DNA from 2 places in the Halalkalibacter sp. HAAS-P013 genome. Region 1 is predicted to be linked to the other one. Evidence: riboswitches for the same ligand, from Rfam matches in the RefSeq annotation. Region 1 holds a riboswitch; the other holds the start of a gene.
The links. A riboswitch is a leader RNA that binds a small molecule or an ion and turns the genes downstream of it on or off. The one in region 1 is predicted to bind S-adenosylmethionine.
Positions count from the first base shown of each region.

Region 2: it holds a riboswitch for S-adenosylmethionine, as region 1 does, so the genes downstream of both, AC1FXP_RS00985 (peptide-methionine (S)-S-oxide reductase) here and AC1FXP_RS02720 (methionine biosynthesis PLP-dependent protein) in region 1, are expected to answer to the same signal.

Region 1 covers NZ_JBWQTU010000001.1:510,409-518,611, forward strand. Annotated here, with positions in the region: gene metH (methionine synthase) at 1-3,114, opposite strand, end outside; gene AC1FXP_RS02715 (bifunctional homocysteine S-methyltransferase/methylenetetrahydrofolate reductase) at 3,150-4,988, opposite strand; gene AC1FXP_RS02720 (methionine biosynthesis PLP-dependent protein) at 4,985-6,103, opposite strand; SAM riboswitch class I at 6,200-6,303, opposite strand; gene AC1FXP_RS02725 (hypothetical protein) at 6,438-6,599, opposite strand; gene prsW (glutamic-type intramembrane protease PrsW) at 6,634-7,281, opposite strand; gene AC1FXP_RS02735 (asparaginase) at 7,386-8,203, shown strand, end outside.
Region 2 covers NZ_JBWQTU010000001.1:178,048-186,250, reverse strand. Annotated here, with positions in the region: gene gdhA (NADP-specific glutamate dehydrogenase) at 1-1,371, shown strand, start outside; gene AC1FXP_RS01005 (cystathionine gamma-synthase family protein) at 1,568-2,797, shown strand; gene AC1FXP_RS01000 (hypothetical protein) at 3,230-3,514, opposite strand; gene AC1FXP_RS00995 (S66 peptidase family protein) at 3,670-4,593, opposite strand; partial or broken gene AC1FXP_RS00990 (hypothetical protein) at 4,638-4,901, opposite strand; gene AC1FXP_RS00985 (peptide-methionine (S)-S-oxide reductase) at 4,953-5,369, opposite strand; SAM riboswitch class I at 5,421-5,535, opposite strand; gene AC1FXP_RS00980 (M3 family oligoendopeptidase) at 6,037-7,728, opposite strand; gene gndA (NADP-dependent phosphogluconate dehydrogenase) at 7,847-8,203, opposite strand, start outside.

The DNA of each region.
Region 1 (8,203 bases):
GCCATCTCGTTTAGCTTGGTCCGCTAATTCACGTACGCCATGCCCAGCCGTAACTGCAAGAAAGCCAACATAATCCATTCCCCCACTTGACACTGGACGTAAGTAGTCAGCTAAACAAAGGAAAGGCTTATGGTTTTGACGCGGAAATGTAAATCGTTCAATTTCAGTCTTCTGATCTTTTGGATCATAAATAATAATATCATTTCCATCAGCTTGAGCAGGGAAGAATTGATACATTCCATGTGCCTGAATGACCTGATTTTTCTTTGCTTGATCTAAAAATTCATCCACTCGTTCTTTCAAGTCAACAGCTCTTTCATCTTTTTCTGCAAGTAACCTACTTACTTTTCCTTGAAGACCAAGATGACGACCAAGTAGCATTTGCATATTTATATACGGTTCTAAATGGGAGAGCTTATAGTCACGTAAAATATGCGGATCCAAATCAGTAGGTGTAAAAATCGGTCCGTCCCTTTTAACATCAGATTGAACAAACTCATCTACTGGACGATCTTGCACTGGTTTCTTTTCAGGTAAGCGTACTGCATCTTTTTTCGCTCTTGCTTCTGCTAATTCAATAGCAAGCCGTTCACGTTCGTCTGGTTTTGCCAGTCGATTAGCAATCTCTAACCCATTCATCGCATCTTTAGCATATAAGACGAGACCATCATATTCAGCTGCAATTTTTGTATCCGTGAACTTTCTTGTAAGCGCCGCTCCCCCGACAAGAATCGGAATTGATATATCCTGCTGGCGTAAATCTTGTGCGGTTAATACCATTTGCTGCGCTGATTTTACTAGGAGGCCAGATAAGCCAACGGCATCAGGATTTTCCTTTTTTATAGCTTCAATTAATTCATTCGACGTTACTTTAATACCTAAGTTAACGATTTTAAACCCATTGTTCCCTAAAATAATTTCGACTAAATTCTTACCAATGTCATGAACATCACCTTTTACGGTTGCAAGAAGAATCTTCCCTTTTCCATTGTCGTTTTCTTTCTGTTCCATATGTGGCTCAAGATGGGCTACCGATGCTTTCATCACTTCTGCACTTTGTAGGACTTCTGCTACGATCAGTTCATTATTGTTGAACAATCTTCCGACCTCGTCCATACCAACCATTAGGGGACCATTAATAATATCTAATGGTTCGGCGTAAGCTTCTAGTGCTTGATTCAAATCTTCTATTAGGCCTTCCTTCGTTCCTTCAACAATGTAAGAAGCTAACCGTTCTTCAAGTGTTAAGTTTGATGTATCAACCTTTTTCTCGGCTTTTTTCCCACGATAAAAAGCAGTAAATTCAGCAAGTGTTTCATCTGTTGTTTCAAACAATAACTTGCTAGCCATTTCTTTCTCTTCATCAGAAATGGAAGCATACCGTTCTAATTTTTCAGTATTTACAATCGCATAATCAAGTCCTGCTTGCGTACAGTGATATAAATATACCGCGTTTAACACTTCACGGCCTACCGGTGGTAACCCAAAAGAAACGTTACTCACTCCTAGAATCGTTAAGCACTTAGGAAGAGCTGCTTTAATTAGCCTAATTCCTTCAACTGTAGCATTGGCTGAGCCAATATATTGTTCATCGCCTGTACCAACAGGGAAAACGAGAGGATCAAAGATGATATCCTCAGGTTTAAGCCCGTATTTATGAACAAGTAAATCGTGTGAACGCTTTGCCACTTCTAATTTCTTCTCAGCTGTAACAGCCATTCCTTCCTCATCAATTGTTCCAACAACGATAGCTGCACCGTATTTTTTGACAATCGGAATAACAGCCTCGAATCGTTCTTCGCCATCTTCTAAGTTAATCGAATTAATAATAGCTTTCCCTTGTGAATAAGTTAACGCCTTTTCAATAACCTTTTCATCTGTGGAGTCAATCATTAAAGGAACTTTCACTTTATTCACAACGAATTGAAGGAAGTTTTCCATATCTTCTAGTTCTTCACGGTCTGGGTCTGCTAGACAGGCATCAATAACATGAGCGCCCTTTTTCACTTGCGCTCTTGCAATTTCTGAAGCTTCTTCAAACTTTCCTTCAGCAATTAACCGCTTGAACTTTCTAGATCCAATTACATTTGTACGTTCCCCTACAAATAACGGACGCATACTCTCATCATAAATGAGTGGTTCAATCCCTGAAACGGCATGTGGATGTGATTCATCAAACGTACGTGGCTCAAAATCTTTTGTTGCCTCTACCATTGCCCGTATATGATCAGGTGTCGTACCGCAACAGCCACCAACGACATTTAGCCAGCCTTTTTCTGCAAATCCACGTAATTTCATCGCTAATGATTCTGGAGACTCATGGTAATGTCCCTCTTCATCAGGTAAACCGGCATTTGGATAACAACTTACATACGTCGTTGCAAGTTCAGATAACGAACGAATATGATCTCGCATAAATTCCGGTCCTGTCGCACAATTCAAGCCAACAACAGCGGGATTCATATGCTCTAAAGACAAATAAAATGCTTCAATGTTTTGACCGGCTAATGTTGTCCCCATTGGTTCAATCGTACCTGAGATAAAAATTGGCAGCTTTACATTGAGTTCTTCAAATGCACGTTCAATCCCTAAATAACCTGCCTTTACATTACGCATATCTTGGCTTGTTTCTAGCAGCATGATATCGGCTCCACCACGGATAATTCCGCGTGCTTGCTCATGGTATGATTCAACCAGTTTTTCAAACGTCACACCACCTGTTACAGAAAGTGACTTCGTTGTTGGACCCATCGCACCAGCAACGAAACGCGGCCACTCTGGTGTTGAAAATTCATCCGCTACTTTTTTCGCAATGGCCGTTGCCAAGCGACTCAGTTCTTCTGCTTTATAGCCAAGATCATAATCGTCCAAAACAATATCTGTCGAGCCAAATGTATTTGTTTCAATGATGTCAGCTCCTGCTTCTAAATAAGCTCGATGAATGTTTTCAATAACATGAGGAGCTGTTTCATTTAAATATTCATTACATCCTTCATATTCTTCCCCACCAAAATCCTCTGCTGTTAGTTCAGCTTGTTGCAACATCGTCCCCATTGCACCGTCTAGGATTAGAATTTTCTTTTCTAGCTGTTGTTCAAACAAAGACTTAACCATATGTCCGTCCTTTCTATTCCCGCATACTCCTAAATTCACTTACTTCCTTGAATAATTGGTTTCCGTACTTCTATATATTTTGTTAACTCGACTGTCATTTCATAACGCATAAACGGTGTAATTAAATATATTCCATTGAAATATTGCAAAGCTGCATCAATCAGTGATCGCGCAATTTGTATCCCTTCAGCTGCAGCGGCTTCTTTGTCTTCTCCACATGCAGCCATCGCAGCTCGAATATCATCTGTTAATTTAATACCTGGCACCTCATTATGAAGAAATTCAGCATTTCTCGTACCTGTTAATGGCATAATCCCGATATAGATAGGCTCTTTTATATGTTTCGTCTCATTCGCTAATGATTCCATTTGATCTATGCTGTAAATTGGTTGGGTCATGAAGTAATCTGCGCCACTCTCAATCTTTTTTTCCATTCGCTTTACAGCTTTATCTAAATGTCTCACATTCGGATTAAACGCTGCTCCGACAGAGAAATTCGCTTTCTGCCCTAATTCTTTTCCTGAAAAAGAAATTCCTTCATTTAGCTGCTTCAAAAATGAAATTAGTTGAAAAGAACTTACATCATAAACGGATGTTGCTCCAGGAAAATCACCAATTTTCGTCGGATCGCCTGTAATCGCCAATACATCATCAATGCCTAATGCACTTAATCCCATTAAATGAGACTGTAGCCCAATTAAGTTTCTATCACGGCAAGTAACATGGACAAGCGGCCTTGCACCTATCTGTTCTTTAATCATTGCACCAAGAGCTAAATTATCGACTCTCGGGGAGGCAAGCGAATTATCAGCCATTGTAACAGCATCTACTCCCACTTCCTTAAGTGCTTTTGCGCCTTCCATAAACCGCTTTGTACTTAATTTTTTAGGTGGATCTAACTCAACAATTACAGACTTTCGTTCCTTCACAATTTCTGGAAGCGGCTTTTCTTTTCGCGGAATTTCAATGGATTCCCGCATGAATCCAACTAATGGCCGGACCGTTTTACTAGTGATCGGTTCTGTAGTTTCTCTCACCTTTGCAAATGCTTCAATATGCTCAGGCGTCGTACCACAACAACCTCCCAATAAACGAACCCCCTGCTTAATAAACTTCTCTCCCATATCTTGAAAATAATCTGCATTCGATTGGTAGAACACACGCCCATCACGATAATCAGGTAAGCTTGCATTTGGGTACGCAGATAAAAACCCCTTTTTCGGTAACGCAATCGTTTCAAATGAACGAAGCATATGAAACGGACCTGTCCGACAATTTAATCCAACCACATCAGCTCCTATAGCTGTCAGTTGTTCAAACGCATCAGAAACGGCAATCCCACCATTCATCACACCTATTTCTCCGAGTGACAAATTTACAACTAAAGGCAAACCTGTTAATTTTCGCGCAAGGTTTGCAGCCATCGTAGCTTCTTCCAAATCGTAAAACGTCTCTAACAAAAGGCCGTCAACGCCTTCCGTTAATAGCTCATTCATTTGCTCTTTGAAGGCTTCCTCTATCTCGTCAAGGCTCCATTCTTCTAATTGAAACCGTCTAATCCCTCCAACAGTTCCTAGTACAAACGTATTCTCACCAGAAGCTTCTTTTGCTAAACGTACGCCTGAGCGATTGATGGAGCGAACCTCTTTCTCTAGCCCATATTTTTCTAGCTTCAGTTTGTTCGCAGCATACGTATTAGATTGAATCACATCAGCTCCAGCCAAGGCGTATTTCTTATGAGCATTTAGTATGATATCTGGATTTTTTACATTTACTTCTTCAAAGCATTGGTCGACTCCTTGCTCATATAGCAACGTTCCCATTGCTCCATCTCCGATTAAGACTTTTGATGCTAGTTGTTCTAAAAAGCTCATTCATTCTCCCTCTCTTTCACTTGACGGAATGCTTGATCAAGATCAGCAATTAAATCCTCTGCCCGCTCAATCCCAACAGAAAAACGCAACAAGCGATTGCAAACACCATTTGCTATACGAATATCTTCAGGAATGTCCATATGTGTTTGCGTAGCAGGGTACGTCATCAAACTCTCAACCCCACCTAAACTTTCTGCAAAAGAGACGAGTTTCAACTGCTGTAAAAATGGGTTGACCCACTCTTCTTTTAATATCCGAAAAGAAATCATTCCACCTTTTCCAGGATATAGGACGTCTATTACACCTTCTTGCGCCTCTAAATATTTTACGATTGCTTTCGCATTTTCTTGATGTTTATCCATTCGAAGGGCCAGAGTCTTCATCCCTCTAATTAACTGATATGAATCGAAAGCTGATAAGATTGCTCCGATCCCGTTATGGTAATAACCAATACGTTCACAAAGCTCTTCTCCTTTTGCAGCAATGAGCCCAGCGATCACATCGTTGTGGCCACCTAAATATTTAGAAGCGCTATGTATAACGATATCTGCACCGTCCACAAGTGGTTGTTGCAAAAGTGGGGTATAAAACGTATTATCAACAATTAATAAAATTCCGTATTTTTTGGCTATTTTAGCTAGTTCAACAATCGACGCTTCTTGCATTAATGGGTTCGTAGGCGTTTCGATAAATAATGCCTTTGTATTATCAGTAATACAGTTTTCAAACTGTTCAAGGTTACGAGGGTCTGCAAAAGAAAAAGTTAAACCCCAACGATTCCATCCTTGTTCAAATAAACGATAGGTTCCTCCGTACAGATCTTGTGATGCTAAAATTTCATCTCCTTGTTCAAAAAGAGAAAGAACCGTTTGAATGGCTGCCATCCCCGAGCTGCAAGCAAAACCTCGTTCCCCCTCTTCCAACTCCGCTATCGCTTTTTCTACGACCTCTCTAGTTGGATTACCTGTTCTTGCGTAATCATACCCTGTCGACTCCCCAATTCCCGTGTGCCTATATGCAGTTGAAAAATACACAGGTGTATTAATGGTCCCTGTTGGATTATCTGAACGATTTCCAATTTGTACTAAGATTGTCTCAAGTTTCTCACGGTTCATTTATAAGACCTCCACATTTATATCATTCATTAATAAATATTAAAAACCACCTTCTATTTAAAATAAGAAGAAGGTGGTTGTGTTATCAATCGCCTCTCCTTATCTTTCAAGCCGTCAACTTGATGGATTTAGCACCTGACCGAAATCGGCTGGTTGCTGAGACATCTTTGGGCCAGTCCCTCCGTCTCTCTTGATAAGAAAATCAATTATTCATATTTTTCATTTAATCAAAATTACAACAAATTTCGAACTTTTGCAAGAAAAATTTTTCCTGCAAGTAGATTAAATCATTAGAAAAAAGCGCAACAGCAACGATCAATACATATTTAATTTTTTATTCTAAGGAAGCATCAATATTTAAGTTTTCTTCATTTCCGCAGACACAACGCTTGAAGCCTGTTTCATATTCACCTTTTTCATTTCTACTCCCACGTAGAATATATTTTTCACTACAAACTGGACAACGAATCACAACACGATAACGTCCTTCAGCCATATTGATCACCCTTTACTTATTAAATTCTACAAACCTATACATCTAATTGATGAGCTCGCTTCACCTTTTTTAACGCTACCCACCATAGAAAAAACATAAATGGAATTATCGCAACTAAGAAATACATTCCGAAAAAAAGCAAAATAAAATCATAGACGCCGTGTAAAATAATAGGCAAACTTAACGACAACGTCAAATGTTTCCCCCTTTTATCTTCTTCTACTTTAGCTCTTCCAAGATAATATCCCATGATGACACCGTACAAAGCGTGACTAGATACAGGCAATAAAGCTCGGCCAAAAGCTGTTTCTAAGCCATTAGCTATTAAATAAAAAACATTTTCTAATGTTGCAAATCCTAGTGAAAGAGAGGCGCCGTAGACGATTCCATCATAGCGTCTCGCAAAGGTCGCATGTTGATACACAAAAACCCAAAGTAGAAACCATTTAAAGAATTCTTCCACGAACCCATACAAAAAGAAGGCTCTTGTAAACGGATGTGTAAAATACCCTTCCGTCGTGAATGCATACTGTAAAACCATAACAGGAAATACAAGTAACACTCCAATTAAAAACGTTCGAAAAACAAGCGAAACCGTATTCGAACTATAATGATTTCGCAAATAAAAATATGATAATAATGCCATTCCTGGAGCTATTGCTGCTGTAATAAGTGCAAACAATTCGCCAATCCTTTCTCCTTGCGTTACGATTTATTACTCAAACCAAAGCTTATATGGTAATATAATATAATTATGCAAAACATTGTGAAATTGGGGTGACCTTTTTGAAGAAAATTCTTGTTTTACATACTGGTGGCACCATCGCCATGCAAGAAAATGAACATGGAGCAGTCCAACCAAACTTAATAAACCCATTATATTCCACTATCGAATCGCTATCAACCATTGCCTCTGTGATTGTGGATGATTACTTAAATTTACCTTCTCCTCACATGACTCCTAGTTTAATGGTTGATTTAGCAAAAAGGTTAAAAGAGCGAGTAAAAGACGATCAATTAGATGGCATTGTTGTCACTCACGGGACGGACACCCTTGAAGAAACAGCGTATTTACTAGACCTTATTCTTGATTGGGATACTCCGGTGATTATTACAGGAGCGATGCGTTCTAGTAATGAGCTTGGTGCAGATGGTCCACATAATCTAATTGCATCAGTAAGAGTAGCAGCAAGTGACGAGGCACGAGGAAAAGGAGTTCTCGTTGTCTTAAATGACGAAATTCACACAGCAAAAAATGTAACGAAAACTCATTCAAGTAATATTGCGACATTTCAAAGCCCTCAATACGGCCCAATTGGAATTGTTACAAAACGCGGGGTGTTTTTTCACCATACATTAACGAAACGTGATTGCCATCCTGTAACACAAATGACGAAAAAAGTAGCTTTGTTAAAGACCTATGCTGGCATGGACGAAACAATCATCGAAGCCGTCGCTACCACTCACATTGACGGGTTAGTTATTGAAGCATTCGGTCAAGGGAATGTCCCTCCAACCATTATGCCTGCACTAAAGTCATTGATCACCCGTAACATTCCGGTAGTACTGGTATCGCGTTGTTTCAACGGCGTCGTCCAAGATAC
Region 2 (8,203 bases), 330 kb from region 1:
ATACAGCACCAGAATCAAGAAACACAATTCGCAAAATGTTACGTCGACGATGTTTATAACTTAGTAAAAAAGCGTAATCCAAACGAAAGCGAATTTCATCAAGCAGTAAAGGAAGTTTTTGACTCTTTAGTTCCAGTACTTGCTTCTAATCCAAAGTACATTGAACATGGAATACTAGAAAGAATGGTAGAACCAGAACGCGTCATAAGTTTTCAAGTCCCTTGGGTTGATGATCAAGGCATGGTACAAGTAAACCGAGGGTTTCGTGTCCAATTTAATAGTGCAATTGGTCCGTACAAAGGTGGTCTCCGTTTCCATCCATCAGTAAATGCAAGTATTGTTAAATTTCTTGGATTTGAGCAAATTTTCAAAAATTCCTTAACTGGTCAGCCAATTGGCGGTGGAAAAGGTGGATCTGACTTCAATCCAAAAGGAAAATCTGACAAAGAAATTATGCGCTTTACTCAAAGCTTCATGAGTGAACTCTCAAAATACATTGGTCCGGACGTTGATGTACCTGCTGGAGATATCGGGGTAGGTGCTAGAGAAATTGGATATATGTTTGGTCAATATAAAAAGATACGTGGTGGTTTTCAAGCTGGTGTCTTAACAGGGAAAGGTTTAGCTTATGGTGGTAGTTTGGGCAGAAAAGAAGCAACTGGTTATGGAACGGTTTATTTTGTTGAAGAAATGCTAAAAGACAAAGGATTTAGCTTCAAAGGAAGCACAGTTGTCATATCAGGTTCTGGTAATGTATCTATCTACGCTATCGAAAAAGCGCAACAGCTTGGCGGGTATGTAGTAGCTTGTAGTGATTCAAGTGGATATATTTTTGATCCTCAAGGTATTAATGTTGATACTGTTAAACAATTAAAAGAGGTTGAAGGTAAACGAATTAGTGAGTACGTACAAGAACACCCTCACGCACAGTATTATCCAGGATGCTCAGGTATTTGGTCGATTCCTTGTGATATTGCTTTACCGTGTGCCACACAAAATGAAATCGATGAAATAGCTGCTAACTTATTAGTATCCAATGGAGTAATAGCTGTTGGTGAAGGTGCTAATATGCCTTCAACGTTAAACGCAATAGATATATTCCATGCTAACAAAGTACTTTTCGGTCCAGCTAAAGCTGTAAATGCTGGTGGAGTTGCTGTGTCAGCATTAGAAATGGCGCAAAATAGTATGAGACTTTCTTGGACACTTGAAGAAGTTGATGCGAAGCTCCAAGACATAATGAAAAACATTTATAGAAACAGCATTGAAGCTGCACAAGAGTACAATGCTCCTGGAAACCTTGTTGTCGGTGCAAATATTGCTGGTTTTAAGAAGGTTGCTGATTCCATGATTTCACAGGGAGTTATCTAATTTCACAAAAATAGGACTTACACTAGTAAGCCCTATTTTTTATGAATCAATTTAGTCTTTTCAAAATTTCTCGACAATACATTTCTACCTACAAAATATAATATGAAAAAGGGAATCATTCCAATTAAACTTGGAATTTCCAATATAGTTTCTTCGACCATGTTAAAGGTTTAACTTTTTCAGAGGAGTGATTGCAGTGAAAAGGCATGAACATGTTCGTATGGGTACCCGTTCCGTTTGGGCTGGAGAGAAAGAATATCTTGTACATGGGGCGACACAAGTACCCGTTGTCCACAGCGTATCATTTGGGTATGATGACATTGATCACTGGTTCCAAGTTGCTACTGGTAAAAAGCCTGGTCATATATATGGAAGAAACACGAATCCCACGGTTCAAGCTTTTGAAGACAAGGTGAAAAATCTAGAAAATGCCAAAGCGGTCACTAGTTTTTCAACAGGTATGGCTGCTAATAGTAACTCTTTGGCTACAGTACTATCACCTGGAGACCGTCTTGTTTCTATTAAAGACACGTATGGTGGAACAAATAAAATCTTTTCAGAATTCCTTCCTAAACTCAATGTAGACGTCACACTTTGTGAAACTGGCAATCACGAAATCCTTGAAGCCGAAGTGAAAAAAGGCTGCAAAATTCTTTACTTAGAGACCCCTACAAATCCGACCGTAAAAATTACAGACATCGAACGAATGGTCAAAGTCGCTCACAAAGTTGGTGCCCTTGTCTTTGTCGATAATACATTCGCTACTCCTCTCCTCCAAAATCCTTTGGAGTTTGGAGCTGACTTAGTCATCCATAGTGCAACTAAATTCTTAGGTGGCCACGCTGATGCACTAGGAGGTGTCGTTTGTAGTAATGATGAGAAACTCAAAGAAAGAATTTTTCATTATCGTGAAATTAACGGTGCTAGCCTTGATCCTATGGCCGCTTATTTGCTATTACGCGGGATGAAAACGCTCCATTTAAGAATCAATCAGCAATGTCAGAGTGCCGAGAAAATTGCTCGCTTTTTACAGAAGCACGAGAAAGTAGATGCAGTATTTTATCCTGGATTAGAAACCCATCCTAACCATGAAATTGCAAAAAAGCAAATGCGTGGCTTCGGTGGTATGTTAAGCTTTGCTGTTAAAGGTGAATTGGAGTCGGTTCGCGAATTTTTACCTAAATTGAAATTTGCAAATAGAGCAGCTAACCTTGGGGCAGTTGAAACAACTGTAGGTCCAGCTCGTACAACGAGTCATATAGAAAACACACCAGAAGAGCGCGCTGCATTAGGAATTCCAGAGGGGCTTGTTCGCTACTCGGTAGGGATTGAGGATGTTGATGATTTGATTGATGACCTAAAGTCTGCATTAAGCTCAATTAAAATAACAAATAAAATAGCAGAAATCAAAAAAGGGGGGTACTGACGAAATCCTGTACCGTTAGTTAAAAGCGCTCCTGCTGCAGGAGCGTTACCCTTTATAGTTATGACTGAAAAATAATTGCTGCTAATTTCACCATTTTTCCATAAAGCCTCCTTCCTATCAAATTCACCTCAATAATTAAATTTTTAACCTGAACTGTTGTCGAATAAAAAATACTTACCCCTGTAATATCTAAACTAGACACCCGATCAATTTGCAATAAACTAGGGTTAAAAGGAAATCGCAATTTAACTGTCCTATCAGTACAATAACTACAATAATAAAAAGCGCTAACCCTTTATTGGATTAACGCAGTCTCTAACTCAATAAAAGGACTTTTAAGCCTGATAATTTACCGAGACTAAGTTTAATATTTTCTAATGTATAAGTTACAAGAGTTAAAATTAGGAGTGGATTACCATCTACTCCCCCATTCTACTTGAAAATTTCTTTATGCTCTTCTTTTATAGTATTTAGTGTGTCATTAATGGATTGGCGATCAACATCTAGCCGATAACTACAAACTCTCTGTAATAGATCTGCTTTACCGTAGCCATGAAAAATGTATATGATTTCTTCCGTTCCCTGATTTCTTTCTTCCACTCTGTTCTCCTTAAGCAAAGCCTCAATGTTTTCAAATTTCTCATAGACAACATAGTAATTCACTTTTGTTTCATCGACAAAATACTGTTTTGACTCAATTAAATTATGAATTTCCATTCATAATCCACCTCTCTATTATTAGGAGTATACTACAATAAAAAATTACCATAGAGAGTAACTTGAGTATAGTTTACATAAATAAATTGATTATTTTTTATTTAAAATCATATTGTTCATTTTTTTCACATAATAAAAAACTGAGTAATTCAAACTTAAACAGAAACAGTTGGTTCAAGTACAGTTAATGTATTATCTATTGTATTGAGGTTTACAGATGCACCTATTGGAATAGCAGCTTTATAAATTCCATGTCCTGTAGCAAGGTTGACCATCAGAGGTTTTCCTAAGGGGACTAACCAATCTCTGATTAAATCTATATATGTCGTGCCATAAGACACAGGACAATTGGTGCATTCCCCCATAATAATACCAATACAATCTTGGAATTTTCCTGACATCGATAGCTGAGTAAAGTAGCGATAAATCATTGTCGTAGGAGAATTGATTTCTTCTAAGAAAAGTATTTTACCTTTTGTATCAAATTCATATGGTGTACCCAGTGTATTAATGAGCGAAGTCATATTTCCACCTACTATGGGACCCGTTACATTACCTTGAACTAAACTCATCAGTGGCATATTGGGTGGATTTTGAATAGATCTAGGAGAAAGTAATGTAGAATTAGCTTGAAAGAATTGATTATAATTATAAGATGGAGTATCTGCTCTAAAATCAACAAGCATTAAGCTATGAAAGGTAATTAAATTACTAAATTGATTCAAAATATTAAGTAGTACTGTAATGTCACTATAACCGGAAATTATTTTAGGGTTATCTCTTATTACAGCGTAGTCTAGATATGGAAGAATGGTCTGAACCCCAGTCCCTCCACGTGTTGTGAGTATCATTTTGACACCTGGATCTGTAAACATGTTCATCACATCTTCAGCTCTTTGTTCTGCCGTTGTAGCGACGATGCCCTCAAATGAATAAACGTTCCTGCCAAAAGCAATATTAAAACCCATATCCCTAATTGTTTGAACTCTAGTATTTATGATATTAGCATCAAGAGGGCTGCCAGCTGTAACCAATCCAATCGTATCTCCTCTTTGTAACAATGGTGGTCTTATAGCCATTTTACTCCTCCCTTGTCTTCACTTTTCTGAAACGGCTAGAGTTATTAATGTGCGTATATATAAATGTATGAAAACATATTTATTTTATAAACATTTTTTTCTAATGGACCCATAAGATAACTTATGAACAGTGTATCACTAGATAGGATGACTTGCATGCGATCATATACATCACGTGTTACATCATTAGGCTGTGCAGTAAACGATCCGTTCTTCCCCTTTTGTCCACTGCTCATACAAACCGCCATCTCAAATACTTTTTTATTTTCCATGATAAAACAATAAGGCTGCTTTTGATCAGCCGTCTTTTTCCATTCAAAAAGTTACTTCATTAGCATCGCATCCAAATATGAGGTTTATTATGATATTAGCTTTATCTCCTCCGGGGTATTAATATGTTCAAACACCGGAATAATTTCTGTGATTATTTCATCTTTAAATACTTGTTTTAGCTGGCTTTTCTTTTGTTTGGCTATTTTTAATTGATTAAAATTATTAAAGAAAATAAAGGACTGATTCTTAAATTGCTGACCTTGTTTAATTGTTGGGTTATGCAAATCAAAAAACAAATCTAATAATTCATTATAGGATACTTTCCAAGGGTCAAACCATATTTCTACTATATCTACATTTGTTCCTTTTAATTGTCTAATTTGAACATACTCAATACCACGAAAATCTGTAATAAAAGCCTGTTGACTGAAAAATTCACTTGCACCAAACACTGCTCTTTCCATTAATGATCGCTCCTTTTGAGCGATAAGCCTTCTTTCCATTAAAAAAACCTCTCTTTTTTGAAAGAGAGGTTAGTATTAATAAATACATTTCTCTCATCTTTCAAAGGTTACACCTTTGCAGGAATTAGCACCGTTCAAGTTAATATTTAAACTTGATGGTTGCCGGGTTTCATAGGGCCTGTCCCTCTACCACTCTGGATAAGAAGTTTATCGCTATTTATTTTTTATGTTTATTAGTGTTACTTTTAATAATATCAATCTCTAATTCAAAATTCAACTAATACTTTTAAATATATTAAAAAACTTTCATCCTCTTATTAAGAAATGCTCCTAAGTAGGGATCTCAATACCCCTTCGTTGTTATTATTTTTCAATAAATTTATCAACCATCGCTTTATCATTGCCTATAAAATAAGTTGTAAACGTAGTTAATTAATATCGTCGTAATTTGGTCTTCAAAGGGATAAGGTAGGTTCGGCTCCTTTTACTCTTGCTCCTAATATAATGACATAATCAATGCCTCGCTCAAGTTTGAAATGACTGTAATGTATGATTTGAACATGTAAAAAACATACATAAATAAATAAAATAAAACTGGAAATCAGTATTATGATTAGGCTCTTTTTCCCCCATATCCCTATTCCCTTTCTATAAGGTCTCAACAAACAAAAAGAGTTGCCATACTGAACTGACAACTCTTTTTGTTTTACTGTAACTGTTCTAATTCTTGTTCTAAAAATACCATTAATTCTTGAATCATCGAATCTGAGAAATCAAAGCGAATTCCTGCCGCCTCATATACTTCAGGTAAAGATTTCGATGAACCGAGAGCCAATGCTTTTTTATAATTTTCAAGTGCTTGTTCTGGATTTTCCCGGTATTGTTTGTACATTTGGACTGCTCCTAGTTGGGCAATCACATATTCTATATAATAAAATGGCACCTCAAAAATATGAAGAACACGCAACCAAGCTGTTTGTTGCCATTTCTCATAACCATTCCAATTTACCACATTCGAGTCTATATTTAGCATCAGTTCTTTGTACTTTCTATCGCGTTCATCAGATGTATGATCTGGATTTTCATACATCCAATGCTGGAACTGATCAATGATCATCCCAAGAGGAAGAAAATCGATTATTCCTTTTAACTGCTCTTTCTTTGCACGTATAAGATCTGCCTCATCTTTATAAAAGAGATTCCACTGGTCCATAGTCAAAAGTTCCATTGACATACTTGCTAATTCTGCTGATTCCATTGGTGTCTCACGATAGTCTCCAATTGGTTGCTTTCTCATTAAGTCATTATGAATACAATGCCCCATTTCGTGAAGCAAAGTAATCATATCATCTTGTGTCTTGGATGCATTCATAAAAATAAACGAAAGCTGTGATACAGGGAGATTAGAACAAAAACCGCCAGGCGCTTTGCCTTTTCGACTATTTAAATCAAGCATCCCACGTTCATCCATCGTTGTTAGAAGCTCAGCAAACCGTGGATCAAGGTTTCCAAGGATAACCTTCGACTTTTCAATAAGCTCCTCAGTTGTTGTAAAAGGTTGTAATGGCTTTTGCTCTTGTGGAACACCTTGTCTATCCCATGGTCTATACGTGTCAACACCTAGTTCAGTCTTATGCTGTTTCTGTAATTTTTCTTTGAGCGGTTTGACATACTTACGAATTGATACTGCTAAGTTTTTACAGTCCTGTGGCGTATAATCAAAGCGCTCATATTTTTTAAACATATAATCCCTGTAATTCGTTAACCCTGTGTTTTGAGCTTTTTGATGACGTAACACAATAAGCTCATTCATAATTTGTTGCAGCTCTGCTTCCTTGGAGAGGATGGCTTCAGAAATTAAAGTAAGAGCTTGTTGTCTCGTATTACGATCAGGGTCTTGTATGTATGGAGAAAGTTCACTTAATGTCAGTTCTTCATTACCCCATTGAACGGTTAATCCTCCTGTATGTTCAAAATAATTCGTTGCAAGCGCATCTTCTTTTACTTCTAAGTCAATATTTTCTAATCTGAAAATTTCTTTTGCATTTTGTTTTCTTTTAATCAACTGTTCATACAAAATAGGGTCTAATTGGCCGTTTGCCTTAGAAGATAAAAATGCCTCATCAAATAAAGAATTATATTTCTTAAAAAGGGGGTCAATGACACTTTGGTCATGCTCAAAAATCTCTTTTGCCTTTTTAGAGTCACTTTGACATTGAAAGTCGATGTAATGCCCAGACATTGCTTCCTCAATGGCATCAAATAGCTCTGACTGTTTTTTAAGCCATGATTCTAATTCCTCTACATTGTCCGTAGATTCCTGTAACAACGCATCAAACATCTCCGCTATTTTCTTAGGTTCATTAAAGTTCAGTTTCTCTACATAAAATGTTGACATGAATCGTCCTCCTTTTCAGGTAAGCTCATCGTACCAGAATACAATGTAATAATAAATACAAAATTATCCAAACAAAAAAGGCAGCCTCGACTAAGTCGAAGCCACCTTACACAATTTATTATTTTTCCATCCAGTTTGTGTGGAATGTTCCTTCTTTATCAACACGTTGATACGTATGAGCACCAAAGTAATCTCTTTGCGCTTGTAGAAGGTTAGCCGGAAGTGTTTCTGTACGATAGCTGTCAAAGTATGCTAACGCACTTGCAAGACCTGGAACAGGAATTCCAAGCTTAACAGCTGTAGCCACTACGTCACGAGCAGCTTCTTGGTAGCCTTCTACGATTTCTTTGAAGTAAGGATCTAGTAATAGGTTCGTTAAATTTGTGTCACGATCGTAAGCTTCTTTAATGTTTTGAAGGAAACGAGCTCGGATGATACATCCACCTCTAAAGATCATAGAGATATTTCCTAAGTT